Regions from separate parts of the Flavobacterium sp. CAU 1735 genome, predicted to be linked through region 1. Evidence: riboswitches for the same ligand, from Rfam matches in the RefSeq annotation. Region 1 holds a riboswitch; the other holds the start of a gene.
The links. Region 1 has a riboswitch for S-adenosylmethionine ahead of AAFN64_RS07845 (Na+/H+ antiporter NhaC family protein). Riboswitches for the same ligand answer to the same signal wherever they lie in the genome.
Positions count from the first base shown of each region.

Region 1 (16,226 bases):
GAAAGTTATTTTCTTGAAAACGAAAACAAGGAGACGCTCCTTCACGGTGAAGCTATCGCTATCGGAATGATCCTGGAAAGCTATTTGTCACTCGAAAAAGAGTTGTTGACCGAAAACGAATATCAGGAAATAAAAAGTATAATTGCCGATATTTATCCGACGGTTCCGTTTACCGAAAAGGACATCGAAAATTGTATCGATTTACTGATTCACGACAAGAAAAATGAATTCGGAAAAGTGAAGTTTGCACTTTTAAACGGAATCGGTGCTGTAAAAATCGACGAAGAGATCGAAAATGACCTGATTTATAAGGCTTTTGACGATTATAAAAACTAAGATTTTTTTAATAAAAATTGTTTTTAAAAACGAGCTATTATTTTTTACATTTGTCGCGATGAAAAATAGTCAGAATCCTCACATCCCCAACAGCGGAAACACCCGGAAAAACAGATCCTTGTCCAAAATGCAACGGATTATTTTTTCTATTAAAAGTGTCCGCAATTTTGACATTTTCCTTTTTACCAATCCGCTGCATGAAAAATTGCAGATTATGTACGCTAATATTAGAGTTTGAAAAGTGCGTTATACTAAGGAATCTTTTTTTAAAGAATTTATTATTATAACCTAAAAAGCACTTATTAAAATGAACACAAAATATTACGACCTGATCAATCAGACTTTCTATTTCCCTCAGGAGGAATTTACATTAAATAAAGACAACCTTCAGTTTCACAACATCGATTTGATGAAATTGGTTGAACAATACGGTACGCCGTTAAAGTTTACGTATTTGCCACAGATTTCCAACAACATTAATAAAGCCAAAGGATGGTTCCGTAAGGCTATGGAAAAACACAAATACGAAGGAAAATATTACTATTGCTATTGCACCAAAAGTTCGCACTTCGAATTTGTGATGAACGAGGCATTTAAAAACAATATCCATATCGAAACGTCTTCGGCTTTCGACGTGAATATCGTGGAAAACCTAATGGAGCAAGGTAAAATCAACAAAAACACTTATGTTGTTTGTAACGGTTTTAAACGCGAACAATACATTGACAATATTGCAAAACTGATCAACAATGGTCATTCGAAAACGATTCCGGTAATCGACAATTATGAAGAATTGGATTTATTACAGGAAAAAATCGAAGGCAAATTTAAAATCGGTATCCGTATTGCAGCCGAGGAAGAACCGAAATTCGAGTTCTATACCTCTCGTTTGGGAATCGGTTATAAAAACATCGTTCCGTTTTACAGAAAGCAAATTCAGGAAAACAAGAATGTGGAACTAAAAATGTTACACTTCTTTATCAACACCGGTATCCGCGATACGGCCTACTACTGGAATGAGCTTTTAAAATGTATGAAAGTATACATCGCATTGAAAAAAGAATGCCCTACTTTGGACAGTCTTAATATTGGCGGTGGTTTCCCTATTAAAAATTCATTGGCTTTCGAATATGATTATGAATATATGATCAGCGAAATCCTAAACCAAATCAAAATTGCATGTGATGATGCCGATGTTCCGGTACCACATATCTTTACCGAGTTTGGTTCGTTTACCGTTGGAGAATCCGGAGGCGCGATTTACCAGGTATTGTATCAGAAACAACAAAATGACCGTGAAAAATGGAACATGATCGATTCGTCTTTCATTACCACTTTACCGGATACATGGGCAATTAACAAGCGTTTTGTAATGATGGCGGTGAACCGTTGGAACGATACTTACGAACGGGTATTATTAGGCGGACTAACATGCGACAGCGACGATTATTACAATTCCGAACAACATATGAACGCGGTTTACCTTCCGAAATACAACAAAGAAAAACCATTGTATATCGGTTTCTTTAATACCGGAGCGTATCAGGAAACGATCGGTGGTTTCGGAGGACTGCACCACTGTCTGATTCCGCAACCGAAACACATCCTGATTGACCGCGACGAAAACGGCATTGTAGCTACCGAAGTATTTTCGGAACAGCAAACAGCCGACGAGGTGTTGAAGATTTTAGGGTACGAGAAAAAAGAAAAATAAATTCAGTATGTTTGACTTTTCTACAAAAAGCAGACATTAACTTTAAATAATTAAGAAATGAGTAAAGGACCAATCAGTCAGTTTATTGAAAAGTATTATTTACATTTCAACTCTGCGACGGTAGTTGATGCAGCCAAAGCCTACGAAGCGCAACTACAGAACGGTGCAAAAATGATGGTGACATTAGCCGGAGCTATGAGTACAGCAGAATTAGGAAAGATTTTTGCTGAAATGATCCGTCAAGATAAAGTACAAATCATCTCCTGTACAGGAGCCAACCTGGAAGAGGATATCATGAACCTTGTAGCGCACTCACACTACGAGCGTGTTCCAAACTACCGTGATTTAACACCTCAGGAGGAATGGGATTTATTGGAAAGAGGTTTGAACCGTGTAACGGATACTTGTATTCCAGAGCACGAAGCATTCCGTCGTTTACAAAAACATATCCACAAAATCTGGAAAGATGCTGAAGATGCCGGAGAGCGTTATTTCCCGCACGAATTCATGTATAAAATGTTACTTTCAGGATGTCTGGAAGAATATTACGAAATCGACTTAAAAGACAGCTGGATGTATGCTGCGGCTGAGAAAAACCTACCAATTGTTGTTCCGGGATGGGAAGACAGTACGATGGGTAACATCTTCGCTTCCTACGTGATTAAAGGCGAATTAAAAGCAACAACCATGAAATCGGGTATCGAATATATGACGTTCCTTGCCGACTGGTATACAAAAAATAGCGACAAAGGCGTTGGTTTCTTCCAAATTGGTGGTGGTATTGCCGGTGACTTCCCTATTTGTGTGGTTCCAATGTTGTACCAGGATATGGAAATGCACGATGTACCTTTCTGGAGTTACTTCTGTCAGATCTCCGATTCGACCACAAGTTACGGTTCGTATTCCGGAGCAGTTCCAAATGAAAAAATCACTTGGGGTAAATTAGATATCAACACACCAAAATTTGTAATCGAATCGGATGCAACTATCGTGGCACCGCTTATTTTTGCTTATCTATTGGATATGTAATTTTTAATGTTTGCCCTAAAAAAAACAGGATTTTTTATTTGAAAATACGTTTTAGGATATTACATTTGAAACAACAACAAGCATTAAAAAACAACGAATGAAAAGAGTAATTGTAGATTACGCTAAATTAACAAATGAAATCTTAACGCTCCTAGTTGAGAAATTTCCCGACGGATACGATGATTCTGATGTTATCCGTTTTAAAAATGCTAAGAATGAAACAGTTGAAGCAGTTGAAGTACGAACTGAAGATACGATCTACTTAGTAAAAGTAAGTACTAAGCTTGCAGACAGAATTGAAAACTTCGACGATGATGAAGATGATATCGCAGCAGAAGATACATTAGACATCAAAGGACTTGACATCGAAGATGGCGAGGATGACGACGCTAAAAAATCGAAACCATCCAAACCTAAAAAATCTCAGGATGACGGAGATGAGGATGATGAAGATGATGAGGACTACGATGACGAGGACGATGATGAAGATCGCGATTATGACGAGGACGACGACGAAGACGACGATGAAGAGTAAGCCTTTCGGATTACAAACAAAAACCCATATAAAAAATCCTGATTTTTCTAAATCAGGATTTTTTTATTTTAAATCAAATCAATAATTGAAAAATCGGATTAGCACTACTACACTACTCTGGTTTATAAAAAGCAATGGCTATCCTTTTTCGATTTACAGATCGATACTATATTTGAATAGGAAATAGAATATAGAAATTGATTCGGCAAAGTTTGCCAAAGGTAAAACGGATCTTATAACAGTCCGTTATATTTCCGAACAAACCATTCTACCGCAAGACTTACGATTAAAATGATCAATAAACCTTTCCAATCGATTAAAGGCGACTGTGTGATTACAGCTTTTTGCACCGGAACATAATTCGGATTTTCGGACAAGGCTTTAATTAAAGCGTCCACCTGATTCGGATAATACGTTTTACCGTTCGTATTCGCAGCCAATTGTGTTAATCGCGCTACATCCGGATTTACGAATTGTTTTTCGATTTCAAAATCCAATACTTCAAAGTTTCCGCTATACGATGTTTTGGATTGGTTTTCTTTTACTACAAATCCATACTGACCTGCTTCAAGTCCGTCCAGGTTTACTTTGTATTCGCCATTCCCTTTTAGGAAGTCGTAATTTTTAACCGCATTGGTCTTTTTATTTTTTAATTGAATCGTAAGACGGGCATTTTCGTCGAACTCGTAGTTTTTATTAAAGTATTGTGCTGTAATTTCGATGGTTTCACCGGAATTATAAAAACTTTCGTGTTGTACAACCAACGATTTTTTTAAGGCATTTGAAGCCAGAAATTGTATCGTTTTATCGATAAAAATATCGAATTGCTCAAACGATTTGGTTTTTAGATGACTTTCGACACGCCATTTCCAAATGTTTTCACCAAAAAGATAGGCATTCCGTTTCGCGCCGTTTTCGGTAAAAACCAATAGCGGATTTCCGGATACAATGTTGCGGATTCGGGATTGCAATAAAACATTCGCATTACCGGTAAGGGTTATCGTACCAAATGGATTTTGCAACGGTGGCATTTGTTCAAAACCAATATTATCCAGAGCAAAGGCATTAAACTGCGGATTAAAATCGGCTGAGAAATCTTCTTTCTGACTCCCCATTCTAAATTGTACTGCCGATTGCGATTGGTTTAACAGATTAAAATCCGTTTGTAAACCGGTGATCGTCCAGGTATTTAATTGCAGGTTTTTATTTAATTCCAACAGCTTTTTAAAATCCGTATCAGGCTGATATAAAACCAAAACATTATAATCGTTTAACGAATTGATTTCGTTTGGATTAACGATAGTTACTTTGCGTTGTTGATTCGATTCGATTGCACGTTTTAACGCTCCTAAATCGGGATGATTTAAAGACGAAACCAACGCAATTTCCGACCGTTGATCGATAACTTCTACCGCAAAATTCTTAGTGTTATTGTATTTATTTTTTTCGTTTTCGGCCGACGTAATAACTGCTTTATACGTCTGTACGCCTACTTTATCTGCAGTAAGCAAAACCGAAACCACCTGTGCTTTTTTAGACGGGCCAAAAGTTACGTTTTGTTTGTATACCGTTCCATTACCCTGTTGGATACTAAAAACGGCATTGACATTTTTGGTTCCGCTATATTGTAAAAAGACTTCAACCGGGAATTTATTTTTTAGAAACGCATATTTATTCACATTCAACTGGTTGATTTTTAAATCCAGGAATGTCGTCGTATCACCTAATACTAACGGAAAAACGGTTGTATTTTGCTGAAAACTGTAAACATAATCATTTCCAATCGTCTGATTTCCATCGGTCAGTACTACTACCGGATAATTCTGATTGCGGTAAAATTGCTTTAAATTTTGAGCCACCAGATCGATATGCGTTTGTTTCCCTTTAAAATCAAGTTGTTTTCCGGCTGAAAAATCGGCATCGAAAGTATACCGTTGTACGTCGTATTTTCCTTTTAAAGCACTGTTTTCTGCTATTTTTTCGGATAATGATTTGGCCAGATCGCCCTGTTTCAGCTCCTGAATCGATTGGGAATTATCGACAATTACCGGCAAAGGTGTTTTTACATCCTGATAGGTTTTTCGGGAAATAACCGGATTGATCAGTAATATAAAAATAGCGAGCAACGTCAGAAAACGTAAAAAAGCCAGAAACAGGTGTATTTTCGACCTGTTCCCGGCTTTGTATAAGTATTGGTAAAACGCTAAACCAAAAGCAACACTAATAGCTAATATCAGCAATACAATTGTAGATGTTGTCATTATATATTCGCTATTAAACTTTTTATTTTTAAGGTTTTACATTATTTTAATTAAATGATTATGTTAACATTCCTCCGTCAACATTCAACACCTGACCCGTTACGTAAGCACTCAAATCACACGATAAGAAAACACACGCATTGGCTACATCTTCCGGAGTTCCACCTCTTTTCAATGGAATGTTTTCTCTCCATCCTTTTACAACGTCTTCGTTTAATTTGGCCGTCATTTCTGTTTCGATGAATCCCGGTGCGATTACGTTACAACGGATATTACGAGAACCTAACTCCAAAGCTACCGATTTTGAGAAACCGATTACACCTGCTTTAGAAGCCGCGTAGTTGGTTTGTCCCGCGTTACCTTTTACTCCAACCACCGAACTCATATTGATAATAGAACCCGCACGGTTTTTTAGCATAATCTTCTGAACCGCTTTCGTCATGTTGAAAACCGATTTTAAGTTTACATCGATTACGCTGTCGAAATCTTCTTCCGAAATACGCATTAAAAGGTTGTCTTTTGTAATTCCCGCGTTATTGATCAGAATATCAACATTTCCGAATTCTGCAATTACATCATCTACTAATTTTTGTGCTTCATTAAAATCGGCTGCATTTGACTGATATCCTTTTGCTTTTACACCCAAAGCCATTAATTCGTTTTCTAAAGCTTTTGCCGCTTCGGCAGAAGCACTATAAGTAAAAGCTACATTAGCACCTTGTTTTGCAAATACTTCGGCAATTCCTCGTCCGATTCCTCTACTTGCACCTGTGATGATTGCGGTTTTTCCTTCCAGTAATTTCATATTAAGATTAAGTTTGTTTATTTGAAATAAGTAACAAATATAACAATTCGGTTTTTAATCTATCCGTAATACCGCTAAACTTTAAAGAATTTATTGGTTAATCGGTCCCAATAACGACTATAGATCGCTATCAGTGTAAACATAAACAGAAAGACCACATACCAGGTATTTCCGATCAGATCGAAAAAGCCAAGTTTTCCGCCAGCAAAGTTCAGCAATAACAACACCTGTGCGCCATACGGCAATATCCCTTGTACCACACAGGAAAAGATATCGAGTATGGTCGCTGTTTTACGCGGACTCAGATGGTATTCGTCGTTGATTTCTTTAGCAATACTTCCTGTAATCACTATCGATACCGTATTATTCGCAATCGCAAGGTTTACAAAACTCACCAGTGCACCGATTCCCAATTGTGCCGATCGCTTGTTTTTTACTCTTGCTTTGACTGTTTTTAGTACGTAATTGATCCCTCCTGCCTGTTCTACAAGCGCGGCCAATCCTCCGGTTAACATCGATAACAGGAAAATATCGGTCATACTGGTAAATCCTTCGTACACAATTTTTGTAAAATCCAATAGCGCAAAATCAGCGCCTAGCAACCCTATGATTCCGGCCACCACAATACCGGTGAGCAGTGTTACAAAAACGTTTAATCCCATTACCGCCAAAACGATAACCAACACATATGGTAGCAGGTTAATCCATTCGTACGTTCCTTTTTCGATAACCACTGTTACCACTTCGCTGTTAAAACCGAAAAATAGCAATAATAAAATGGTGATCAACGCAGCCGGCAACGCGATAAAAAGATTGACTTTGAATTTATCTTTCATTTCACACCCTAACGATTGGGTTGCGGCAATGGTCGTATCGGAAATGATCGACAGGTTATCCCCTAACATCGCTCCTCCTAATAATGATCCGCCAATTAATGGTAGAGAAGCACCACTTTTATCAGCCAGACTTACCGCTATAGGTCCTAATGCCACTATTGCGCCGACCGAAGTTCCGGTTGCAGTAGACAGAAAGGACGCAATCAGGAAAATTCCCAACGGAAAATATTCCGAATTGATATGATTGATTCCCAGATTCACAACCGAATCGACACCGCCCATAGCCTTAGTAACACTGGCAAAAGCCCCGGCTAACAGATAAATAAGACACATGGTCATGATTTTACTGTCGCCACATCCTTTGATCAAAGTATCGACTTTATCCGAAACAGAAGGTTTAAACAACAGAAAGGCTGTAATGATTCCGGTTAACACCGCTACCGGCGACGGAAAGGCATAAAAATCGTCCAGAAGTATTCCGGCTCCTAAAAAAGTAAAAATAAATACGAATAACGGCAGTAACGCTAACGCGCCGCTTTTTGTTTTGTTTTTTTTCATCATCGATTGCTTAGAAATTAAATAAGCTCACGAGACAAGCAAAACTGGATTAGAAAAGTGTGTGTGAAAAATAACAACATTTTTTCCAACAGAATTGGCTTATCGTTTTAGCACCTTGCTTGTTGTTGCAGGTTGCTATCTCTTATGAGATTCGTGATAACTGATGCAAATATAAAAGCTTTTTTGCTCAATTATCACATAAAACGCTTTTTTATTAAAAATAAACCATACAAGAACAATTATTCAACATTTGACAGTACCTTAATTCTTTTTATACCTGTCTTACACTATTATTGTTTTTTTCCGTATCAATCGATAGCGAACAAAAACCAAAATACTGGCAAATCTGTAGCGCAATATTCGGAACCGAGAGTGCTTCAAGTGTTTCTTTTATTATTTTCAGAAGTTTTTCAATTTCCGTACTAGTACCTCCAAAAAAATCTTCAATTCCTTTTATAAATGCAGAAGCCAAAATCAAATCTGGTATATCTGCAATATTAATACATCCGGTATAGGATAGTAATGTATAAAGTAGAATCATAACCGCAATTTTACAAGTCAGGCAGTCATTAAATATATTGCGGAATTTTCGGACATTATCATTAAAAACTTTAACGAAATCATCATTAAACCGAACTCTTTTTAAAATCTTTATGTTAAAATTATTCATCAAAGAGGCATATGGATTTTCAAAAAAAGAATCCCTGTTTTCAGTGTGATCCAAACTGATTTCCAGTTTTTTCATTTCCTCTCGTAGGTTTTCGATTTCGTCGTTCGAAAAAGGCTGAAATGCGTATTGTTGTCCTTCCATATTGTTATTTTTAGTTCTGTTATCTTTATTTTCAATATAAATATAGACAATTTGTACTATTTTAATTTTGTTATCAAAAAATAATCACCTGATTAACAACATAATAATCACTTTAAAAATAAAATCCCTTACCCTTTCTATTTTAATATCTTTGAAAACATTCTACTTATGATCATCACACAATTGTTCCCTATATGAATGCTATCGAAACTTTATATACTTTATTATTAGAAAACAAGCTTTGGGAAACCGAAACGATTTTTAAACGAAATACTTACCTGATAACCGAAGGCAGCCTGGATTCGACTGTTTTCTTTATTGTTGAAGGTAGCGTCCGGGTGTTTACTATTGATACCGAAGAAGAAAACACCATCCGGTTTGGTTATAAAAATTCGTTTGTTACGGCCATTGACAGCTTTTTCACAGACAAACCTACACAATTTTATATTCAGGCACTGAAAAAATGCACCGTTCGGACCATCTCTAAAAAAAGTCTGCTGCATTTTATAGAAAGTGATCTAACGCATTTAAAATTATGGAATACAATACTCGGTCAGCTGATACTCCAACAAATGGAACGGGAAAGAGATCTGCTAATGGCTTCGCCTGTCGATCGGTATAAAAGTGTTTTAAAACGAAGTCCACAGGTTTTCCAGGAAATTCCGGATAAATATATCGCTTCCTATCTTCGAATGACCGCCGAAACCTTGTCACGTATCAAAAAGTCTTGATTTGCATCAATTTTTATTCGTCCGTCATATCCGAATTTTGTACAAATATTTAAACGATGGAAACAAAGCAACTACTGGACGAATTAACTACGATAACCAAAAGTAATATTGAAATTGCGAATTCTTTTAAAGCTACTAATCCGAAAACACTCAACTGGCGACAATCGGAAAAAAGCTGGAGTATTTTGGAATGTCTTGAACATCTGAATCGTTATGGCGATTTTTATCTGCCGGAGCTAAATCGTTGTATTGCAAAAGCCCGTAATAAAAAGCCGCAATTGTTTTATAAAACCGGAGTTTTAGGCGGTTATTTTGCCCGAATGATGAAAGCGGAAAGTACTACCAAAATAAAATCCTTAAAAAGTTATAATCCAATCGGTAGTCAACTAGATCAAGGTGTTCTGGATGTTTTTATTACGCAACAGGAAACCTTATTACTTATTCTCGAAAAAGCACAGCAAGTTGATCTGATCAAATGCAAAACGGCTATTAGTCTGAGTCGGTTTATCCGTTTGCAATTGGGCGATACGCTATCGTTTCTGATTTACCATAACGAACGCCATGTAAAACAGGCTTCGAATGTTTTAAAACAGTATTCAAAAAATATTTAATTATCTAATATATAACACCTGACAGGTTTCTAAAACCTGTCAGGTGTAGCAAATAGCAATAAAAAGGAGGCTTCTAAGCGGACAGCCCTTTATTTGTATAGCTGCAAGGAATTTTTTCTATACTTACCCTTTTTCCAATTACATCTGGAGAAACACCTGACAGGTTTTAGAAACCTGTCAGGTGGTGACAAATAGCAATAAAAAAGGGCCGTCTAAAGACAGCCCTTTATTTTTATAGCGACCGGGAATTAACCCAATACTTCTTTTACTTTTTTACCGATTTCAGCCGGAGAATCTACCACGTGGATTCCATTCTCTCTCATGATACGTTTTTTAGCTTCAGCAGTATCATCAGCACCACCAACAATCGCACCTGCGTGACCCATTGTTCTTCCTTTCGGAGCGGTTTCACCAGCGATAAATCCGATTACCGGTTTGCGGTTTCCGTCAGCTTTAATCCAACGTGCAGCATCAGCTTCCAATTGTCCACCGATCTCACCGATCATGATGATACATTCTGTTTCCGGATCGTTCATTAATAATTCTACCGCTTCTTTAGTAGTCGTTCCGATAATCGGGTCACCACCAATTCCGATAGCTGTAGTAATTCCTAAACCTTGTTTTACAACCTGATCAGCAGCTTCGTATGTTAATGTTCCTGATTTAGAAACGATACCTACAGTTCCTTTTTTGAAAACGAAACCTGGCATGATACCAACTTTAGCTTCACCCGGAGTGATTACACCCGGACAGTTAGGTCCAACTAAACGACAGTCTCTGTGTTTAATATAATCATAAGCTTTAATCATATCGGCTACCGGAATACCTTCTGTAATCGTGATGATCACTTTGATACCAGCATCCGCAGCTTCCATAATTGCATCAGCAGCAAAAGCTGGCGGAACGAAAATGATAGTCGTATCGGCACCTGCCTGATCAACAGCGTCTTTTACCGTGTTGAAAACCGGACGGTCCAAATGCGTTGTTCCTCCTTTACCCGGAGTAACTCCACCTACAACGTTACTACCATATTCAATCATTTGCGTAGCGTGGAAAGTTCCTTCGCTACCTGTAAATCCTTGAACAATTATTTTAGAATCTTTATTTACTAAAACACTCATGATATTTTTTTTATATTATTTTTAAAAACTGTGTTGCAAAAATAGGGTTTTGAACGTAATCGAAGAAAGTTTTTTCAAACTTTTATCGGCTATTTTTTATTTTTTTCGCTTAGTCCAACTGACTCATCTGGTAAACCTTATAGAGCTTATCGTCTTTGAGTTCACAGATGACCATAAAATGCGCTAAAATGATCTCTTCGTTTGGATTTTCAATCGGTGCTACATAATGGGTATAATGTAGCGATACCTTATGATTGTCTTCCAAAATATGATTGATTTCGATCCTTGACGCGATATACGATTTACTCAGTTCCGTTGCCAGTTCCAGTAAATCCTGTTTGTCCAGTTGTAAAAAGCCTTTGGAACTGTGCCAGTTAAAGATGATTTCATCGTGCAGGAATGTTTCCATCAAACTCTTGTTTAACGGACCATTTGCCAGATAAAACGCCTGAACCAGTTCTTTATTCATTTTTATTGATTTGTGTTAGAATTTGCGGAATCTTTTTCACGTAAGCCAGCTGTTTTAGTTTTTCCCTTGACTCTTCGGCCGGGTAACCAAAATAAACTTTACCGCCTTCCAGTGATTTTGAAACTCCGGACTGTGCCAGAACAACCGCTTTTTCACCGATGGTAATACCACTGGTAGTTCCCACTTGTCCCCAAAGCGTTACTTCATCTTCGATGATTACACATCCGGCAATTCCGGTTTGAGCCGCGATAAGACATTTTTTACCAATTACCGTATCGTGTCCGATATGTACCTGATTGTCTATTTTAGCGCCTTCGCGAATGGTTGTATCTCCGGTAACACCTCTATCGATGGTACATAAAGCACCGATACCAACGTTATTTTCGATTACCACACGACCGCAGGAAACCAACTGATCAAATCCTTCCGGGCGTTTTTTATAATAGAACGCATCTGCTCCTAAAATACTACCGGCATGGATAATCACATTATCGCCAATTACCGTATCGTCGTACAAAGTAACATTAGGATGAATCAGGCAGTTTTTACCAATCACCACATTATTTCCGATAAAACAATTGGGCTGAATTACGGTACCTTCGCCAATGACAGCGGTATCCGAAATAGCAACTCCTGTTGCTTTAAACGGTTTGAAGTGACGTGATAATTTATTAAAATCGCGGAACGGATCGTCCGACAATAAAAGCGCTTTCCCTTCAGGGCATTCCACTTCTTTATTGATCAAAACTATTGTTGCAGCCGACTGTAATGCTTTGTCGTAATATTTCGGGTGATCCACAAAAACAATATCACCCGGTTCAACCACGTGAATCTCATTCATTCCCTTTACCGGAAATTCGGCATCACCTACAAATTTACAATCAATTATCGCAGCGATTTCACGTAAAGAATAGGTTCTTGTAAATTTCATATTATAGTAAGATAAAATTGGGCAATATAAAATTGCCCAATAAAAATAAAATTATTCTTTAACCCGTTCCATATAAGAACCGGTAGCGGTGTCGATTTTAATTTTGTCACCTTCGTTGATAAACAAAGGCACGTTAATAGAAGCTCCTGTTTCTACTTTTGCCGGTTTAGTAGCATTTGTAGCCGTATTTCCTTTAATCCCAGGCTCTGCATAGGTTACTTCCAATACTACAGATGCCGGCATATCTACTGATAATGGCGCTTCCGTTTCAGCATTGATCTGAACCATTACATTTTCTCCTTCTTTTAATAAATCCGGAGCATCAAGGATGTTTTTATTTAAAGCAATCTGCTCATACGTTTCCACATTCATAAAGTGAAAATCTTCTCCTTCCGCGTATAAAAACTGGAATTTGTGAGTTTCTACCCGAACTACTTCGATTTTATGTCCTGCTGAGAAAGTATTATCCAATACTTTACCATTGGTTACACTTTTTAATTTTGTTCTTACAAATGCAGGTCCTTTTCCTGGTTTTACGTGTAAAAATTCTACAATTTTATAAATATCATTGTTGAATTTGATACATAATCCGTTTCTAATATCAGCCGTACTCGCCATTTTTTATTTTGTTTGTTTATTTAAAAATCTATTTGCTTACTTATTAATATATACCGGTATACCCTTTCATTACACCTCTTGAGGAATTACGAATGAATAAAATAATCTCATCGCGTTCCGGAGTAGCTTCCATTTCGGCTTCAATAATGCTTAAAGCCTGAGTGGTATTGTAATTTTTCTGGTATAAAATTCTGTAAATATCCTGAATTTCTCTGATTTTTTCAGTAGAAAATCCTCTTCTTCGCAATCCTACCGAATTAATTCCCACATAGGATAGCGGTTCTTTTGCAGCCTTGGTAAACGGCGGAACATCTTTACGCAAAAGCGATCCTCCGGAAATCATGGCATGCTCTCCGATATTGATAAACTGGTGTACTGCCGAAAGTCCGCCAATGATGGCAAAATCGCCAACCGTTACGTGACCACCTAAAAGTACGCCATTTACAATTATTACATTGTCTCCGATATGACAATCGTGCGCAATATGCGCCGTAGCCATAATAAGACAGTTTTTACCTATTTTAGTAACACCGGATGCTACCGTTCCACGGTTTACCGTAACACATTCCCGTACTGTGGTATTGTCTCCGATAATAGCCAAAGAATCTTCACCTCCGAATTTTAAATCCTGAGGAACAGCCGAAATAACGGCTCCCGGGAAAATATTACAGTTTTTCCCAATACGGGCACCTTCCATAATCGTCACATTGGAACCGATCCAGGTTCCCTCCCCGATTTCAACATTATTATGGATCGTTGTAAAAGGTTCAATCACCACATTTTTCGCAATCTTTGCGCCCGGGTGTACGTATGCTAAGGGTTGATTCATACTTTGCTTGTTTAATTCTTTTTCACGATTTGTGCCATCAATTCGGCTTCGGTGACTAATTTTCCGTTGGAATATGCACTGGCCTGCATATGACAAATTCCTCTTCGGATTGGTGACAACAGGTCTAATTTGAATACCAGTGTATCGCCCGGCAATACTTTATTTTTAAATTTCACATTGTCAATTTTCATAAAGTAAGTCAGGTAATTTTCCGGATCCGGAACCGAACTTAAAATAAGGATTCCTCCGGTTTGTGCCATCGCTTCCACGATTAAAACACCCGGCATAACCGGCGCTCCAGGGAAGTGCCCTACGAAGAAATCTTCGTTCATCGTTACGTTTTTCAAACCAACCACATGTGAATCGGACATTTCCAGAATTCGGTCTACCAACAAAAATGGCGGACGGTGTGGCAACATAGACATAATTTTAGTTACATCCATTAACGGTTCTTTGTGAAGATCGTATACCGGAACCTGATTGCGTTGTTCTGTTTTAATAATTTTCGACATTTTTTTCGCAAATTGCGTGTTTACATAGTGTCCCGGTTTATTTGCGATTACTTTCCCTTTGATTCGGGTTCCGATTAAAGCCAAATCACCAACCACATCCAATAATTTGTGACGGGCGGCTTCGTTCGGGTAATGTAACGTCAGGTTATCTAAAATTCCGTTTGGTTTTACGGAAATTTTTTCTTTTCCGAATGCTACTTTTAAACGCTCCATTGTTTCCTGAGATATTTCTTTATCTACATAAACAATAGCGTTGTTCAAGTCGCCTCCTTTTATCAATCCGTGTTCCAACAAACTTTCCAGTTCGTGTAGGAAACTAAATGTTCTACAATCTGCGATTTCGGTTTTAAATTCACCGATAGATTTCATGGTAGCATTTTGCGTTCCCAATACTTTGGTTCCGAAATCAACCATAGTGGTTACCTGATATTCATCGGCCGGCATCACGATAATCTCGCTACCCGTTGCTTCGTCGGTATAGGAAATCACTTCTTTTACCACATAAACATTTCGTTCGGCATTTTGTTCTTCAACACCCGCTTTTTCGATTGCTTCAACAAAATATTTGGATGAACCATCCATAATAGGCGGTTCTGAAGCATCTAATTCGATGATTACATTATCAATATCACATCCCACCAAAGCGGCAAGTACGTGTTCGGAGGTTTGAATCTTAACGCCTTTCTTTTCAAGGTTGGTTCCTCTTTGCGTATTTACAACATAGTTGGCATCCGCTTCAATGATCGGTTGTCCTTCCAAGTCTACACGTATAAAGGTGTAACCATTATTCACAGGAGCCGGTTTAAAGGTCATGGTTACTTCCTGACCTGTATGGAGCCCTACTCCTTTTAATGAAATTTCGTTTTTAATGGTTGTTTGCTTAACCATGGCTTAAATTTTGGTTTTATTTTGTTGCTATTTTTTTCGTTTTAAGTCTTCGATATCTTTTACGATTTTCGGCAAGTTTTTAAAGACCACATAGGATTTGCTGAAATCGCCGTAATTAAACGCCGGACTTCCCTGTATGGTTTCAAAATCTTTTACACTTCGGGATACTCCGGATTGTGCCTGTATCTTAACATTGTTTCCAATCGTAATATGACCTACGATACCCACTTGTCCGCCAATCATACAATTTTTACCGATTTTAGTCGATCCGGCTACTCCGGTTTGCGATGCGATAACGGTATTTTCGCCGATCTCGACATTATGTGCAATTTGTATCTGATTGTCCAGTTTTACCCCTTTACGGATAACAGTCGATCCTAACGTTGCACGGTCGATTGTAGTACAAGCACCGATGTCGACATTGTCTTCGATGATCACATTTCCAATTTGCGGTACCTTATTATAAACGCCTTCTTCGTTTGGTGCAAAACCAAAACCGTCGGAACCGATAATAGATCCGGAATGGATCACACATTTTTTACCGATTTCGGTTTCGGAATAAACCCGTACTCCGGCAAATAATATAGTATCATCGCCAATCGTCACATTGTCGCCAACAAAACTATTCGGG
Region 1 is NZ_JBDQQQ010000002.1:153,139-169,364, reverse strand. It holds gene aroB (3-dehydroquinate synthase) at 1-336, shown strand, start outside; gene AAFN64_RS07870 (arginine decarboxylase) at 644-2,050, shown strand; gene AAFN64_RS07865 (deoxyhypusine synthase family protein) at 2,108-3,079, shown strand; gene AAFN64_RS07860 (DNA primase) at 3,177-3,614, shown strand; gene AAFN64_RS07855 (hypothetical protein) at 3,848-5,875, opposite strand; gene fabG (3-oxoacyl-[acyl-carrier-protein] reductase) at 5,934-6,680, opposite strand; gene AAFN64_RS07845 (Na+/H+ antiporter NhaC family protein) at 6,755-8,077, opposite strand; SAM-I-IV-variant riboswitch at 8,144-8,239, opposite strand; gene AAFN64_RS07840 (hypothetical protein) at 8,346-8,885, opposite strand; gene AAFN64_RS07835 (Crp/Fnr family transcriptional regulator) at 9,080-9,616, shown strand; gene AAFN64_RS07830 (DinB family protein) at 9,673-10,227, shown strand; gene sucD (succinate--CoA ligase subunit alpha) at 10,476-11,348, opposite strand; gene AAFN64_RS07820 (nuclear transport factor 2 family protein) at 11,458-11,817, opposite strand; gene AAFN64_RS07815 (UDP-3-O-(3-hydroxymyristoyl)glucosamine N-acyltransferase) at 11,810-12,748, opposite strand; gene efp (elongation factor P) at 12,800-13,366, opposite strand; gene lpxA (acyl-ACP--UDP-N-acetylglucosamine O-acyltransferase) at 13,410-14,195, opposite strand; gene AAFN64_RS07800 (bifunctional UDP-3-O-[3-hydroxymyristoyl] N-acetylglucosamine deacetylase/3-hydroxyacyl-ACP dehydratase) at 14,207-15,595, opposite strand; gene lpxD (UDP-3-O-(3-hydroxymyristoyl)glucosamine N-acyltransferase) at 15,623-16,226, opposite strand, start outside.

Region 2 (16,226 bases), on a different contig from region 1:
AATTAAAAAAATTGAACTCACCGATGTAAGCGGAAGCGTAGTAAAACAATTGTTAGTGCAAAGGGAAGCAGAAGTAGCGGTTAATTTGGTCGGATTACCTTCTGGTGTATATTTTATTGCTGTGGAAACCAGCCAAGGAAAAGGAACCTCAAAGTTTATTAAAAACTAAAAATGATACCGGCAAAATGTTTGAAAAATGATTTAGGCTAAAAAATAATGCCTTTTGGAAAAAATTAAATACGTAGTATTTAAATATATAATCCTAAAAAATAAATTAAAAAAAAGCATTTTTTATTTGGTTATTCCAAAAATAGTTTTCAATTTTGCTCCATCAAATAGAAATAACAAAATGAAATCAATTAAGCGATATATGTGTATTATGATGTGGAAACGTTCCGCAGAGGATACTCTTGCTTAATTTTGAAAGTCTCATTTTAAAAATATAGCATCAAAGCCTCTGCAAAACGCAGGGGCTTTTTTTATTTAACAACAATCCAAGTATAGATCGCAATTAAAAATTAAACAATAAGAATCCAAACAAAATGAAGGTAACAGCAATTAAAATGATGATGAAACGAATGATGTGTATTTGTATGTACGCAACCCATTGCTATTGCCAAAAGCGAATGACTTAGTCTAGTTTATATAGTTCAAACTGTAAAGTCCTTTTGGTAAAGCGCCAAAAGGACTTTTTTTTTTAATCAAAATCTAACTTTAAAATCAATAAAAACATGAGCACTCAGAAATTTTCAACAAACGCATTGCACGCTGGACATAACGTAAAAAATAACGCAGGAACACGTGCCGTACCGATTTATCAGACAACATCCTATGTTTTTAATAATGCCGAACACGCTGCTAATCTATTCGGATTAACCGAAGCAGGATATATCTATACCCGATTAAATAACCCGACGAATGATATACTGGAACAACGCCTGGCGGCTTTGGAAGGTGGTATCGGAGCGGTGGTAACAGCATCGGGAACAGCAGCTATCGCTACGACTTTGCTAGTCTTGCTGCGATCGGGAGATCATATTGTAGCGTCCAACAGCCTGTATGGCGGAACGTATAACTTATTGAATGTAACCTTAGCGCGATTGGGAATCACAACCACATTTGTAGATCCTTCGGATCCGGAGAATTTTACAAAAGCGGCTCAGGAAAATACGCGGGCCTTTTTTGCGGAAAGCCTCGGAAATCCAAAACTGGATGTACTGGATCTCAAGGCTATTTCCAAGCAGGCTCAACAATTTAAGGTGCCGTTTATTGTAGACAATACCGTAGCCACACCGTATTTACTTAACCCGATTGAGCACGGTGCCAATATCGTAATTCATTCCCTGACAAAATATATTTCCGGAAACGGAACGTCTTTAGGAGGAGCGATTATCGATGCCGGAACTTTTGACTGGAGCAACGGGAAATTCCCGGAATTTACCGAGCCATCTGCAGGTTACCACGGATTGGTTTACCACGAAGCTTTAGGAAATGCGGCCTTTATCGCCAAAGTGAGAATCGAAGGGCTACGGGATTTTGGTGCTGCTTTAAGTCCGTTTAATGCTTTTCAGATTATTCAGGGATTGGAAACACTGGATATTCGGGTGAAAAAACACAGTGAGAATGCATTGGCATTGGCACAATGGCTGGAACAACAGGATGAGGTAGCCTGGGTAAACTATCCGGGATTATCCTCCAGTCGTTATTACGAACTGGCACAGCAATACCTGCCAAAAGGACAAAACGGAGTAGTAACCTTCGGATTAAAAGGCGGATTTGATGCCGCGCGGCAAGTGGCCGATGCAACCGAATTGTTTTCACTGTTGGCCAATATCGGAGATTCCAAATCACTGATTATTCATCCAACAAGTACAACCCATCAGCAATTGACAGAAGCGCAACAGCTGACGACCGGAGTGACCAGAGATTTGGTCCGCTTGTCGGTAGGTCTGGAAGATTTGGAAGACCTGAAAGCCGACTTAAAACAAGCATTTGAAAAAGTTAAATTAAAAAGAGAAGTAACGTCATGAGTAACAAAATAGTAAACGTATTAGGATTTGTTGAAAACAGCGACCAGTTTGTTGTTAAAACACAGAATTTCAAAGTAAGAATAAGTAATAATGTAGTTCTGGGTGACCAGAATGGTCCCAGCCCGGTTGAATTTTTACTGGCAGGACTAGCCGGAAGTATAAACGCCGTAGGACACATTGTTGCCAGAGAGCTTAAACTGGAGCTCAAAGCCCTTCAGGTAGAAATATCAGGAGAACTGGAAACCAGTAAAATAGCAGGGATCGAAACCAATAGCAGACCAGGACTGAAATGCATAGAAGTAGTGGTAAAACCAACTACCGATGCTTCCCTGGTAGTACTGAAACAATGGATTGACATCGTAAAAGAAAGATGCCCGTTAAGAGACAGTCTGTTAAATACATCTGCAGTATTGCTAACACTGGTAAAAGAATACAACCAGTCGGAAGTAATCTAAATAACGATCCCGAAACCGGAAAGAAAATTAAGTTGTTTTGTTTGTTTTTACTGCCTCTAACACGTCTGCAAAAGTTAGAGGCAGTTTCAAAAAAAGTAGAAAATGAATAGCGTATATAAAATAGATCTGTTTGATTTTGCATTGGAGAATGGCGTTGTCAAAAGGTGGATTCCATTGTATTATCAGTATTTCGGACAACCCGTAGGAACGGCTCCGGTGGTTTTGGTGAACCATGCCTTAACCGGCAACTCGCAGGTAACCGGAGAAAACGGATGGTGGCAAAGCCTTATTGGTCCCGATGCGGTTATCGATACGGATTATTATACCGTAATAGCCTTTAACATACCCGGTAATGGATATGACGGAAATACGGAAAATCTGATTCATAGCTACACGGACTTTACAACTAAGGATATTGCCCGAATTTTTTGGGAAGGGTTGGAATACCTCGGAATTCAAAAATTGTTTGCGGTAATCGGTGGAAGTCTTGGTGGCGGAATTGCATGGGAAATGGCCTTCCTAAAACCACAGCAGATCGAAAACCTGATACCCGTTGCGACCGATTGGAAGGCGACCGATTGGCTAATTGCCAACGTAATGGTTCAGGATAAAATTCTGAATAATTCCGAAAACCCGATTCACGATGCCCGACTGCATGCCATGTTATTGTACCGTACGCCTCTGTCGTTAAACAAAAAATTTAACCGGGAACAACAGGGAATAAGACAACAGTATCAGGTGGAAAGCTGGTTATTACACCACGGTGAAAAATTAAAAAGCAGGTTTCAACTGGCATCCTATAAACTGATGAATCACTTACTAAAAACCATAGGCGAAGATACCCATTGCGGCAATTTTTTACAGTTTGGAAAAGAAACAAATGCCAACATTCACTTAGTGGCTGTTGATAGCGATTATTTCTTTACAGCCGATCAAAACCGGGAAACCTATGAAATTCTGAAACGAGTCAATACCAACGTTTACTATCACGAAATACAATCCATACACGGGCACGATGCCTTCCTGATTGAGTTCGAACAATTAAATACAATACTCCGCAACATATTTATAAAAACAAAACAAAAAGCACAATGAAGATATTAAAATTTGGAGGGAAGTCACTGGCCTATAATGGCGGCTTTGATAAGGTACTCCGCATTATTCAGGAAAAAGTAGAAAATAAGGAAAAGATTGCAGTAGTGGTTTCGGCTATTGGAAATGCGACCAACGAACTGGAACAAATACTGGAAGCCGCTTCGAAAAACAAATCCTATATCGAACAATTGGAAACGTTTAAAAAGGAGCAACAAGGGAACTCGGCCGTCGATCTTTCCGATGAGTTTTCCCTTCTGGATAAGTTGTTCGAGGGCGTGGCACTTTTAGGTGATTATAGTCTGAAAATTAAAGATAACGTACTGGCTCAGGGCGAAGTCATCGCGGCAAAGGTAGTCACCGATGCCTTACAACAAAAAGGATTGAATGCCCATTTTTCCGATACGCGTTTATTGATCAAGACCGATACCAAATTCGGAAATGCACAACCGCTGGAACAGACTTCACGAAAGAACATCCTCAATCACTTCAAACAACATAACGGCACCACGATCAATGTCATCACCGGGTTTATCGGATCGAATGTCAATGACGAAACCACCACCTTGGGCCGTAACGGTAGCAATTATACCGCCTCTTTAATTGCCAATTATCTCGAAGCAGAAGAACTACAAAATTATACCCATGTGGATGGCATCTATACCGCCAATCCCGATCTGGTAAAAGACGCTAAAAAAATAGATCGGCTTTCGTTTAACGAAGCCAACGAGCTGGCCAACTTCGGAGCGACAATACTACACGCAAAAACCATCGTCCCGCTTATCGAAAAAAATATCCCGCTACGGGTACTGAATACTTTTAATCATCTTAATAAAGGAACACTGATCACGGCTATATCCGATAACGAAGGAATTAAAACACTTTCGGTAATGGACAATGTAGCATTGATCAACCTGGAAGGGAGAGGCCTTTTGGGAAAAACCGGAATCGATGCCCGTATTTTCCGTGTAATGGCCGATAATGAGATTAGTGTGAGTATTATTTCACAGGGATCATCCGAAAGGGGAATCGGAATTATAGTGGCGGCCGATAAAGTGACCAAAGCAATCGTAGGTTTGGAACGTGAGTTTGAAAATGATTTTTATAATAAGGATGTAAGTAAAATTACGGCGAACGATGATGTGGCAGTGATTTCAATTATTGGTCAGGATCTGAGTACGTTCCACAAACCCTATACGGCTTTAATCCGAAATAAAATTGTACCGGTATTGTTTAATAATACCGTAACCGGTAAAAATGTGAGTTTGGTTGTTCAAAAAGCGCAAACCCATAAGGCGCTGAATGTGATTCACGGAGAGATCTTTGGAGTGGCCAAAAAAATCAATATAGCTGTTTTCGGACATGGATTGGTTGGCGGAACGCTAATTGATCAGGTTTTGGCTTCCGCAGAGAATATTGAAAAGGTAAAGGGAATCAAACTCAACATTTTTGCCATTGGAAATTCCAGAAAAGTGCTATTAAATAAAGGCGGAATTACAGCCGATTGGCGGGAAGAAATTCAGCAAAACGGAAAATTATACAGTGTGGATGACGTGATCGATTATGCCGAGGAACACCATCTGGAAAACCTGATTGCCATTGATAATACCGCCAGTGCCGATTTTATCGAAAATTATATTCCGCTGGCCGAAAAAAGTTTTGATCTGATTTCGTCCAATAAAATAGCCAATACCGTGGGATATGCGTTCTATCAAAAACTCCGTAAAACGCTGGCCGATAATCAGAAAAATTATTTATACGAAACCAACGTAGGCGCGGGTTTGCCGCTTATTGATACGATTAAATTATTACACCTTTCCGGAGAAAATATCACCAAAATAAAAGGGGTGTTTTCCGGGACATTAAGTTATTTATTTAATCATTTTTCAGTCGAAAACAGACCGTTTAGTCAGGTGTTACAGGAAGCGGTTGATAAAGGTTTTACCGAACCCGATCCGCGTGAAGATCTAAGTGGAAACGATGTGGCGCGTAAATTATTGATCCTCGCTCGGGAACTCGACCTGCAAAATGAATTTGAAGAAATTAAAATAGAAAACCTGATCCCTGAAAAATTACAGCAAGGTAGCGCTTCGGAGTTTTTAAACCGGATTTCCGAACTGGACACACTTTATCAGTCGGTAAAAGAAAAGCAGCAACCGGGATATGTATTGCGCTATATCGGCGAATTGTCGGGCGACTTACAACAGGATAAAGGTAATCTCGATGTGAAATTAGTCTCCGTTCCGGGGAATTCCGCGTTGGGACAATTAAAAGGTTCCGATTCGATTTTTGAAATCTATACCGATTCGTACGGTGATCAGCCAATCATAATTCAAGGTGCCGGTGCCGGTGCTTCGGTAACCGCAAGAGGTGTCTTTGGAGACATTTTAAGATTATCGGAAAAGAAATAATTATCCTAAAACAAACAAAACCATGAACAACTCAGCATTGGGATTCGAAACGCAGGCCATTCGAACCCAGACAGAACGCAGTCAGTATTTGGAACATTCGGTACCGTTGTACCTTACGTCCAGTTTTATTTTTGAAGATGCCGAAGACATGCGGGCTTCTTTTGCCGAAGAAAAAGACCGGAATATTTACAGTCGGTTTTCCAACCCAAACACCAGTGAATTTGTTGAAAAAATCTGCAAAATGGAAGGTGCCGAGTCGGGTTATGCCTTTGCTACCGGAATGGCGGCAGTGTATTCGACCTTTGCGGCGCTGTTAAATGCCGGTGATCATATCGTGTCGGCCAGTAGTGTATTCGGATCGACCCATACGCTTTTTACAAAGTATTTTCCAAAATGGAATATTACAACCAGCTACTTTAACATTACCGAACCGGAAACGATCGAAAGTTATATCCAACCGAACACTCGTATTCTGTTTGCCGAATCGCCAACCAATCCCGCTGTGGACATTCTCGATCTGGAATATCTGGGAAAAATTGCTAAAAAATACAACCTGATTCTGATTGTAGATAACTGTTTTGCGACACCGTATCTTCAGAATCCAATTGCCTTTGGAGCCGATTTGGTGATCCATTCGGCAACCAAATTAATCGACGGACAAGGTCGGGTTTTGGGCGGCGTGACGGTTGGAAAAGAAGAACTGATCCGGGAGATTTATCTGTTTTCGCGAAATACCGGGCCGGCATTGTCACCATTTAACGCCTGGATTTTGTCAAAAAGTTTGGAAACACTACCGGTTCGGGTGGAAAAACATTGTGAAAATGCCGGGAAAATCGCTCACTTTTTAGAGAAGCATCCCAATGTACAAACCGTAAAATATCCTTTTTTAAAGTCACATCCGCAATATGAGATCGCAAAAAAACAAATGCGATTGGGCGGAAACATCGTTGCCTTCGAAATCAAAGGAGGGATTGCTGCCGGACGACAGTTTCTGGACAAAATCAAACTGTGTTCGTTGTCGGCAAATTTAGGCGATACCCGTACGATCGTTACGCATCCGGCTTCTACCACACATAGTAAACTCACGGAACAGGAACGCCTCGCGGTGAGTATTACCGATGGATTAGTACGGATTTCGGCCGGTTTGGAAAGTGTAAACGACATCATTGCCGATCTCGAACAAGCACTCATATAGCAATTTAAGCACGGAAATTTGGTTGGTATAAAACAATTGCGTTATTTTGCACTGTTCTTATACAGACTGAAATGTTATCACGAAAGGCAGAGGGAATAGACCCGATGAAGCCTTAGCAACCCTTTACACTTTAAAGAAGGTGCTACATTCTACCCGAAAACAATGCAAATTGGTTTTCAGGATAGATAACAAAGAATACTTTTCTGGTATTCCTTCTCTCTTTACGGATGACATTTTTTACGCTGATTTTCAGAACGGCAAAAAGCTAAGGCAATAGGGGTATAGTGCTATCTGCGCTGTTTTCGTATTGACTTTGGCCAAAACTAAAAAAAACTAAAAAATGTCAAAGATTAATGAAGCGCTGCAAAACAGAATCCTGATTCTCGACGGAGCAATGGGAACGATGTTACAGCGATACAACTTTTCGGAAGAAGACTTTAGAGGAGAACGATTTAAAGATTTTCCGCATCCGCTAAAAGGAAACAACGATCTCCTTTCCATTACACAACCACAGGCGATTCGCGAAATCCACGCGCAGTATTTTGACGCGGGTGCCGATATCGTCGAAACCAATACGTTTTCGGGAACGACTATCGGTATGGCCGATTATCACCTGGAAGATCTGGTATACGAACTCAATTACGAATCGGCTAAAATTGCCCGGGAAGTAGCCGATACATTTACGGCTCAAAATCCCGAAAAACCAAGGTTTGTCGCCGGTTCGATAGGACCAACCAACCGTACGGCCAGTATGTCACCCGATGTGAACGATCCCGGGTATCGCGCCGTTACTTTCGATGATTTGCGCATCGCCTATAAACAACAGGTCGAAGCACTTATTGATGGTGGAAGCGATATATTACTGGTGGAAACCATTTTTGATACACTGAATGCCAAAGCCGCTTTGTTTGCCATCGATGAGGTAAAAGAAGAGCGCAATCTCGATATCCCGGTAATGGTAAGTGGTACAATTACGGATGCTTCCGGTAGGACATTGTCCGGACAAACTGTTGAGGCTTTTTTGATTTCGATTTCACATATTCCGTTGCTAAGTGTCGGATTTAACTGCGCTTTGGGAGCCGATCAGCTAAAACCATATTTAAAACGATTGGCACACAATACTTCTTTTAATATATCGGCACATCCAAATGCCGGATTGCCTAATGCTTTCGGACAATACGATCAGACACCGGAAGAAATGCAGGTCTTGATAAAAGAATATCTCGATGATAATTTGATCAATATTATTGGCGGCTGTTGCGGAACCACTCCGGAGCATATCCGCCTGATTGCCGAAGTGGCGAAAGCATACCAACCCAGAATTTTAGAATAGATAGCATGGCTGAAGCAGATTGTAAAAAATACTTGCGATTATCAGGATTAGAACCGTTGATTATCACTCCGGAAAGTATTTTCGTGAATGTAGGAGAGCGCACCAACGTGACCGGATCACGGAAATTTTTGCGCCTGATAAAAGAAGAAAAATATGAAGAAGCACTCGATATTGCCCGCGCTCAGGTAGAAGGTGGCGCGCAAATCGTGGATATTAACATGGATGAAGGAATGCTCGATGGTGTAGCCGCAATGACCCGATTCCTGAATCTTGTCGCTTCCGAACCCGATATCTCCCGTGTGCCGGTTATGATTGATAGTTCCAAATGGGAAATTATCGAGGCCGGTTTAAAAGTGGTTCAGGGAAAATGTGTCGTGAATTCCATCAGTTTAAAAGAAGGCGAAGCGACATTTATCCATCATGCCAAACTGATAAAACGATATGGTGCGGCTGTGATTGTGATGGCTTTTGATGAAGCGGGACAAGCAGATACATACGAACGCCGGATTGAAATCTGTAAGCGTTCCTACGATATTTTGGTTGATCAGGTGGGATTCCCGGCGGAAGACATCATTTTTGACCCCAATATCTTTCCCGTAGCAACCGGAATGGAAGAACACCGTCGCAATGCACTTGACTTTTTCCACGCTACAAAATGGATTCGGGAAAACCTGCCCTATGCTAATGTGAGTGGTGGTGTGAGTAATGTGTCATTTTCCTTCCGAGGAAACGACCGGGTGCGCGAAGCGATGCATTCGGCTTTCCTGTATCATGCCATTCAGCACGGAATGTCGATGGGAATTGTTAATCCGGAAATGCTGGAAGTATACGATGAAATTCCAAAAGATTTACTGGAACATGTAGAAGACGTATTGCTGGATCGTAGGGATGACGCAACAGAGCGACTGTTGGCATTTGCCGAAAATGTAAAAGGTGATGCAAAAACGATCGAAAAACAAAACCAGGAATGGCGTAACGGAACCGTACAGGAACGACTCACGCATGCATTGGTAAAAGGGATCGATGAGTTTGTAGAACTCGATGTGGAAGAAGCACGCCAATTGGCACAGAAACCGATTGAAGTGATCGAAATAAACCTGATGGCCGGAATGAACGTTGTAGGTGATTTGTTTGGAAGTGGAAAAATGTTCCTGCCGCAGGTGGTCAAATCGGCACGAGTGATGAAAAAAGCGGTGGCCTATTTGTTGCCGTTTATCGAAGCGGGCAAAGACGGAGCGTCCCGTTCGGCTGGGAAAATACTGATGGCAACCGTAAAAGGCGATGTACACGATATCGGTAAAAATATTGTCTCGGTAGTTTTGGGGTGTAATAATTTTGAAATCATCGATTTAGGGGTGATGGTTCCACCGGAAAAAATTATCGAAATCGCAATTAAAGAACAGGTAGATATTATCGGTCTGAGTGGATTGATCACACCATCGCTGGACGAAATGGTGTATTTGGCCAAAGAGATGGATAAACTCAATATAAAAATTCCGCTAATGATTGGTGGAGCGACAACTTCCCGTGCGCATACGGCCGTAAAGATCGCACCGGAATATTCCGAAACCGTAGTACATGTGAATGATGCTTCCCGTGCGGTTACCGTCGCAGGAAATCTGATCAATCAAAATGTAAAAAGTGATTATGCCAAAGCCATTCGTTCGGAATACGACGAATTACGGGAAGGTTTTTTAAACCGTTCGCGCGATAAAAACTTCCTGACATTAGCCGAAGCACGCGCCAATAAACTGACGCTCGACTGGGGTCAGTTTACACCTCAAAAGCCGCGTAAAACAGGAGTACATACAATTACAGTTCGATTGGAAGAGCTGGTCGATTATATCGATTGGACCCCATTTTTCAGAACCTGGGACTTACATGGGAAATACCCAAACATTTTAGAAGATGAAGTGGTAGGAGAACAGGCGGTACTATTGTTTCAGGATGCGCAAAAAATGTTGCACCAGCTGATAACCGAAAACTGGTTGGAAGCCAAAGGAATTTATGGCGTTTTCCCGGCAAATCAGGTAAACGACGACGATATCGAAGTATATGATGAAAAGGGGAACGTATTGGAGACGTTTTTAACGCTGCGACAACAATCACAAAAAACAAAAGGAGCGCCTAATATTGCTTTGTCCGATTTTATAGCGCCAAAAGAAAGTGAGAAACAGGATTATATAGGCGCTTTTTGTGTGACAACCGGTTTTGGAGTGGATGAAAAAGCGGCTGAATTTGAAGCGGCTCACGACGATTATAACGCTATAATGATCAAGGCATTGGGCGATCGATTTGCAGAAGCGTTTGCTGAATACCTACACGAAAAAGTACGAAAAGAAATTTGGGGATATGCTTCTGATGAGATTCTGAGCAATGATGAACTGATTTCCGAAAAGTACAAAGGAATCCGCCCGGCACCGGGTTATCCGGCTTGCCCGGATCATCTCGAAAAAAATACAATCTGGACATTACTCGATGTAGAAAACAAAATCGGAGTAAAACTGACGGAAAGTCTGGCCATGTGGCCGGCATCTTCAGTATCGGGTTATTATTTCGGAAATCCGGAAAGTAAATATTTTGGATTGGGAAAAATAAAAGAAGACCAGGTTCGAAATTATGCCCAACGTCGTAAGGTACCGTATGAATACGCCGAAAAATGGCTGAATCCGAATATAGCCGATTAACAAAACGAAATTATAGTATCCAAATGAAAGTAACACAACATATAGCTGATGCAAAAGGGAAATCGCTGTTCTCTTTCGAAATATTACCACCGCTGAAAGGACAGAATATCCAATGCATATTTGACAATATCGAACCGCTGATGGAATTTAAACCTCCGTTTATCGATGTAACCTATCACCGGGAAGAGTACGAATATAAAGAGTTGCCTAACGGATTGCTCGAAAAAAAGATCGTTAAAAAAAGACCGGGTACGGTTGGAATCTGCTCGGCAATCCAGAATAAATATCTGGTAGATGCTATTCCGCATATTTTATGCGGCGGTTTTACCAAAGAAGATACCGAAAATTTCCTGATCGATATGGATTTTCTCGGAATTGATAACGTTGTGGCATTACGCGGTGACGCGGTAAAAAGCGAAATCTACTTTAAACCGGAAAAAGAAGGTAATCATTATGCAAGCGAACTCGTAACACAAATCAGCAATCTGAATAATGGAATTTATCTGGATGCGGATTTGCAAAATACAAATAAAACCAACTTTTGTATCGGTGTAGCCGGTTATCCGGAAAAGCATATGGAAGCACCGAGCCTGGATAGCGATATTCATTTTCTGAAACAAAAAATCAAAAACGGAGCCGATTATATTATCACGCAGATGTTTTTTGACAATCAAAAGTTTTTCGATTTTGTAGCCAAATGCAGAAAAGAAGGAATTGAAGTTCCGATTATTCCGGGATTAAAACCGATTTCTACGAAAAAACAGCTCAATCAGATTCCGCATCGTTTTAAAGTGGATTTACCTGACGAACTGGTGAAAGAAATCGTTAAAGCAGCCGATAATGATGTCGTAAAAGAAATCGGAATCGAATGGTGTATTGCGCAAAGCCGCGAATTAATACAAGCCGGAATTCCAGTACTACACTATTATTCGATGGGACGTTCCGAAAACATCCGGAAAATTGCCGAAATGGTATTTTAATAGTTTATAACACACCTTACAGGTTTCCAAAACCTGTCAGGTGTTTTTACTTTTTAATGATTTTTCGTTTCCAAACAGCACCATTGCTATCCTGAATCGTTGCAAAATAAATTCCGTTGGGTTGTGCGGTAATATCAACGGAATGGGAAGCGGTTTTTAGAATACATCTTCCCGTCTGATCGTGAATTTGTATTTCGGAAATGGTTTCTACTGTTTCTGTTTTGAAAACACCATTAGTTGGATTTGGGAAAATTGTGATTGCTTCTTTTACTTCTGAAATGTCAGCCAATGCTAATTTTTTTTTAGTTACCGTAAGTGTAATTTTTGCAAATAATTCAATATTAAATGGATTCTTTACTATAAGGATCACATATTTTCCTTCACTGTTAAAAGTTGTCGACCAACTGCCATTTTTATAAATGTAACCGGAATAATCCAGACGACCATATCCTGCCCGGGGATTATAGATGTTGCTTTTATCATAGGGTAAAACAACGAACCAAAACCAAGAAGAATCCTGTGGTGGGAAATCGTAATAATTTATTGTTACTGTCGTACCACTTTCGATTGGACCGGCAAATGTACTTATGAATGTTCGAGTGGGAGAGTAATGGATATCAATATGTTGTTGGGCATAAGAACAATAACTAATAAAGAAACAGAGTAAAAAATTTTTCATCTTCCAAAATTTTTAATTAATACAAAGCATCATCTTATTTGGATATAAGATCATAACGGGTAAGGTTGGATGTGTTTTTGTGGTTTGTAGGAGAGGTTTGCAACGGTGTTTCCTGACAAAAATAAGAATAGTTTAAGGTAGACGATAAGTATATTCATATTTGTCTATATTTGTCTGTTTGCCAAAGACGAAATGAGACATTGTTTTTTTTTAGTAGTACTATTTTTTTCCTGTTATGCATTTTCCCAAAAGAGCAAGGGAAAAGAGTATTTTGTAGACGCTAATTATTTTTACGGCAATATCCTGCCACATAATAATACGATTAAGCATCTTATTACCACACATCCGGAAGGAATACTTTTAAGTGTGAACCGTAAAACCTATGGCGATGAAGCCTGGCAATCGGAATATAATTTCCCGGACTACGGATTGTCGTTTCAATACCAGGGAAATAAAAATGAAACATTAGGCGACCTATATGGTTTATACGGACATTATAATTTTTATTTTCTAAAACGTAACCTTCAGTTTAGGGTAGGACAGGGAGTTGCTTATAGTACGAATCCATACGATAAAGAAAGTAATTTCAGAAATTTTGCCTATAGTACCCGACTGATGCCGTCTACATATTTTATGATCAATTATAATAAGCAACGTATCTGGAAAGGCCTTGGAGTACAAACCGGATTGCTGTTGGTACATCATTCGAATGCCAATATCAAAGCGCCAAATACCAGTACCAATACGATGGCTTTTACTGTTGGACTTAATTATAATTTTAGCGAAAAGGAACCGGAATATACTTTCGAAAAAGATACAACCCGTTATGCCGAACCACTTCGTTATACTGTTGCTTTCCGTAGTGGTGTTAATGAAAGTGATGTTATCGGAAGCGGACAGTATCCGTTTTATGTGCTTTCAGGATATGTCGATAAACGGATCAGTAAAAAAAGTGCGATTCAGTTCGGAGGCGATTTCTTCTGGTCACTATATCTGAAAGAATACATCCGCTATATGGCCATTGCTTATTACGAAAAAAACAGCGATCCAAATGTCGATTATAAAAGAGCCGGAATTTTTATCGGTCATGAACTTTTTGTTAACCGCTTTACTTTCGAAACACAACTGGGCTATTATGTATATGATCCCGCAAAAATAAGTGCGTCCTTTTACCAGCGCTTAGGACTCAAATTTTATGTGACCCGTAACGTTTTCGGCGGAATAAGTTTAAAAACACATGCCGCGAAAGCCGAAGCGCTCGAATGTAGTCTTGGAATCCGATTGTAAAAATGAAACAAATGACAAAATATTATTCTTGTTTATTGATCATCCTTTTTGTGTTGTTCTCCTGTAATTCCGAAAAAGCACCGGACTGTTTTATGGCTTCCGGGAGTATTGTTACCAATGAAATTACGACTCCTGATTTTAGCTGGATCGACGTAGGAGAAGGCATTGAAATGATTGTAAAACAAGGAAGTGAAACAAAAATACTTGTAGAAACCGGTGCGAATCTTTTACAGGGTATTTCGGTTTCGGTTTCGGATGATAAATTGTTTTTGCGGAACGGTAACGGATGCAGTTGGTTTCGCGATAAAAACATCACAAAAGTATATGTCACCGTACCGGATTTAAAAGGGATTTATTCGGCTTCCCAATTTAATATCTCCTCAAATGGGGTGCTGCATTTTGAGGATTTTGCCATCCGATCGGGTATGTATTCCGATACGGCTTCGGGAATATTCGATTTGCAACTGGAATGTACCAATCTTGTTGTCGAAGATAATCAGGCTTCGTTATACCGTATTTCCGGAAAAGTGACCAATCTGAGTATTGCCTTTTATTCCGGAGCCGAACGTTTTGAAGGTCAAAACCTGATGGCGCAACAGGTGTGGGTTTTTCAGCGAAGTACAAATGATATCATTGTAAATCCGCAACAGGAGATAAAAGGGGATATTTACAGTACGGGGAATGTGGTGCTAAAAAACAACCCGTCTTTAGTGGAAATAGCCCAGCATTATACCGGGCATGTGGTCTATAATTAAATTATTTTTTCTGCGTCATTTCGCGGAATACGGCTTCCAGATTTTTGTTTTTCAGATTTAGCTGTAAGGTTTTTAAACCATTTTCCTGAGCAAAATCAAAAACGACCGGTCGCATGTCTTTCTCCGTTGTAAAAGTAAGTTCCCAAATCGTATCGTGAACATTTCGGTGCGATTGCAGGTTAGGGATTTTAGCGATTAATTGGGCTTCAATCTGATAGTCGAATTCTACTTCAATAACCTGTTCGTTATCTTCGCTCATCAGGCTATCCAGTTTTTTATCGGTTACAATTTTACCATTGTTAATGATGATCACACGGTCACAAATCGCTTCTACTTCCTGCATAATATGCGTGGAAAGGAATACGGTTTTGTTTTTTCCGATATTTTTGATCAACTCACGGATCTCAACCAACTGGTTTGGGTCAAGTCCTGTGGTCGGTTCGTCGAGAATCAATACTTCCGGATCGTGCAATAAAGCCGTCGCCAAGCCAACACGCTGACGGTATCCTTTGGAAAGCGCTCCGATTTTCTTATGACTTTCCGGAGTTAAGCCGGTAAGTGCAATTACTTCGTCAATACGGGATTTGGCGACTTTGTATACATCGGCATTAAACGCCAGGTATTCGCGTACATACAAATCAAGGTATAGCGGATTATGTTCCGGTAAGTAGCCTACAGATTGCTGCACTGCTTTAGCCGAAGTTATAACATCATGTCCGTTAACGCTGGCAGTACCCTGATCGGCATCCAGAAAAGTGGTTAGTATTTTCATTAAGGTAGATTTTCCGGCACCATTTGGACCTAGAAAACCGACAATCTCACCTTTTTTTATCGAAAATGTAACCGAATCCAACGCTTTTTGCTCCCCGTAATTCTTGGATATATTTAAAACTTCAATAGACATACTAATACCTGATTTGGAGCAAAAATAAGAAGAAAATGATGCTGATTATTTTTAAAATCATAAATTTTTTAAAATATTAACCGATGGAAATATTTTTTTTCTAATTTTGTCACTCAAATACAATGGCGAAAAACCAATGAATTCAAGTAACACTTTTTATTATAACAATTTCTTTTATTTTTTCTGGAAAGAAGAAAGGGATTGTCATATGGTTATTTGATCGAAGTATACGAAAGAATTATAACACTATAATACACAATCCCGATGTTTTCCATCGGGATTTTTTTTTGGCATATGGAAAGGAAAATTGCAATACAGGGAATCAAAGGGTCGTTCCATCATCAGGTGGCGAAAGAATACTTCAATGAAAGTAAAGCCCTTATCGAATGTATGTCATTCGATGAATTAGTAAAAAGTG
Region 2 is NZ_JBDQQQ010000008.1:144,369-160,594, forward strand. It holds gene AAFN64_RS15925 (choice-of-anchor J domain-containing protein) at 1-169, shown strand, start outside; gene AAFN64_RS15930 (O-acetylhomoserine aminocarboxypropyltransferase/cysteine synthase family protein) at 732-2,030, shown strand; gene AAFN64_RS15935 (OsmC family protein) at 2,027-2,485, shown strand; gene AAFN64_RS15940 (alpha/beta fold hydrolase) at 2,588-3,580, shown strand; gene thrA (bifunctional aspartate kinase/homoserine dehydrogenase I) at 3,577-5,988, shown strand; gene AAFN64_RS15950 (aminotransferase class I/II-fold pyridoxal phosphate-dependent enzyme) at 6,011-7,183, shown strand; SAM riboswitch class I at 7,255-7,375, shown strand; gene AAFN64_RS15955 (homocysteine S-methyltransferase family protein) at 7,524-8,516, shown strand; gene metH (methionine synthase) at 8,522-11,203, shown strand; gene metF (methylenetetrahydrofolate reductase [NAD(P)H]) at 11,227-12,183, shown strand; gene AAFN64_RS15970 (T9SS type A sorting domain-containing protein) at 12,230-12,862, opposite strand; gene AAFN64_RS15975 (acyloxyacyl hydrolase) at 13,055-14,149, shown strand; gene AAFN64_RS15980 (head GIN domain-containing protein) at 14,161-14,904, shown strand; gene gldA (gliding motility-associated ABC transporter ATP-binding subunit GldA) at 14,906-15,808, opposite strand; gene AAFN64_RS15990 (prephenate dehydratase) at 16,103-16,226, shown strand, end outside.
Region 2: another riboswitch for S-adenosylmethionine. It lies ahead of AAFN64_RS15955 (homocysteine S-methyltransferase family protein); the one in region 1 lies ahead of AAFN64_RS07845 (Na+/H+ antiporter NhaC family protein).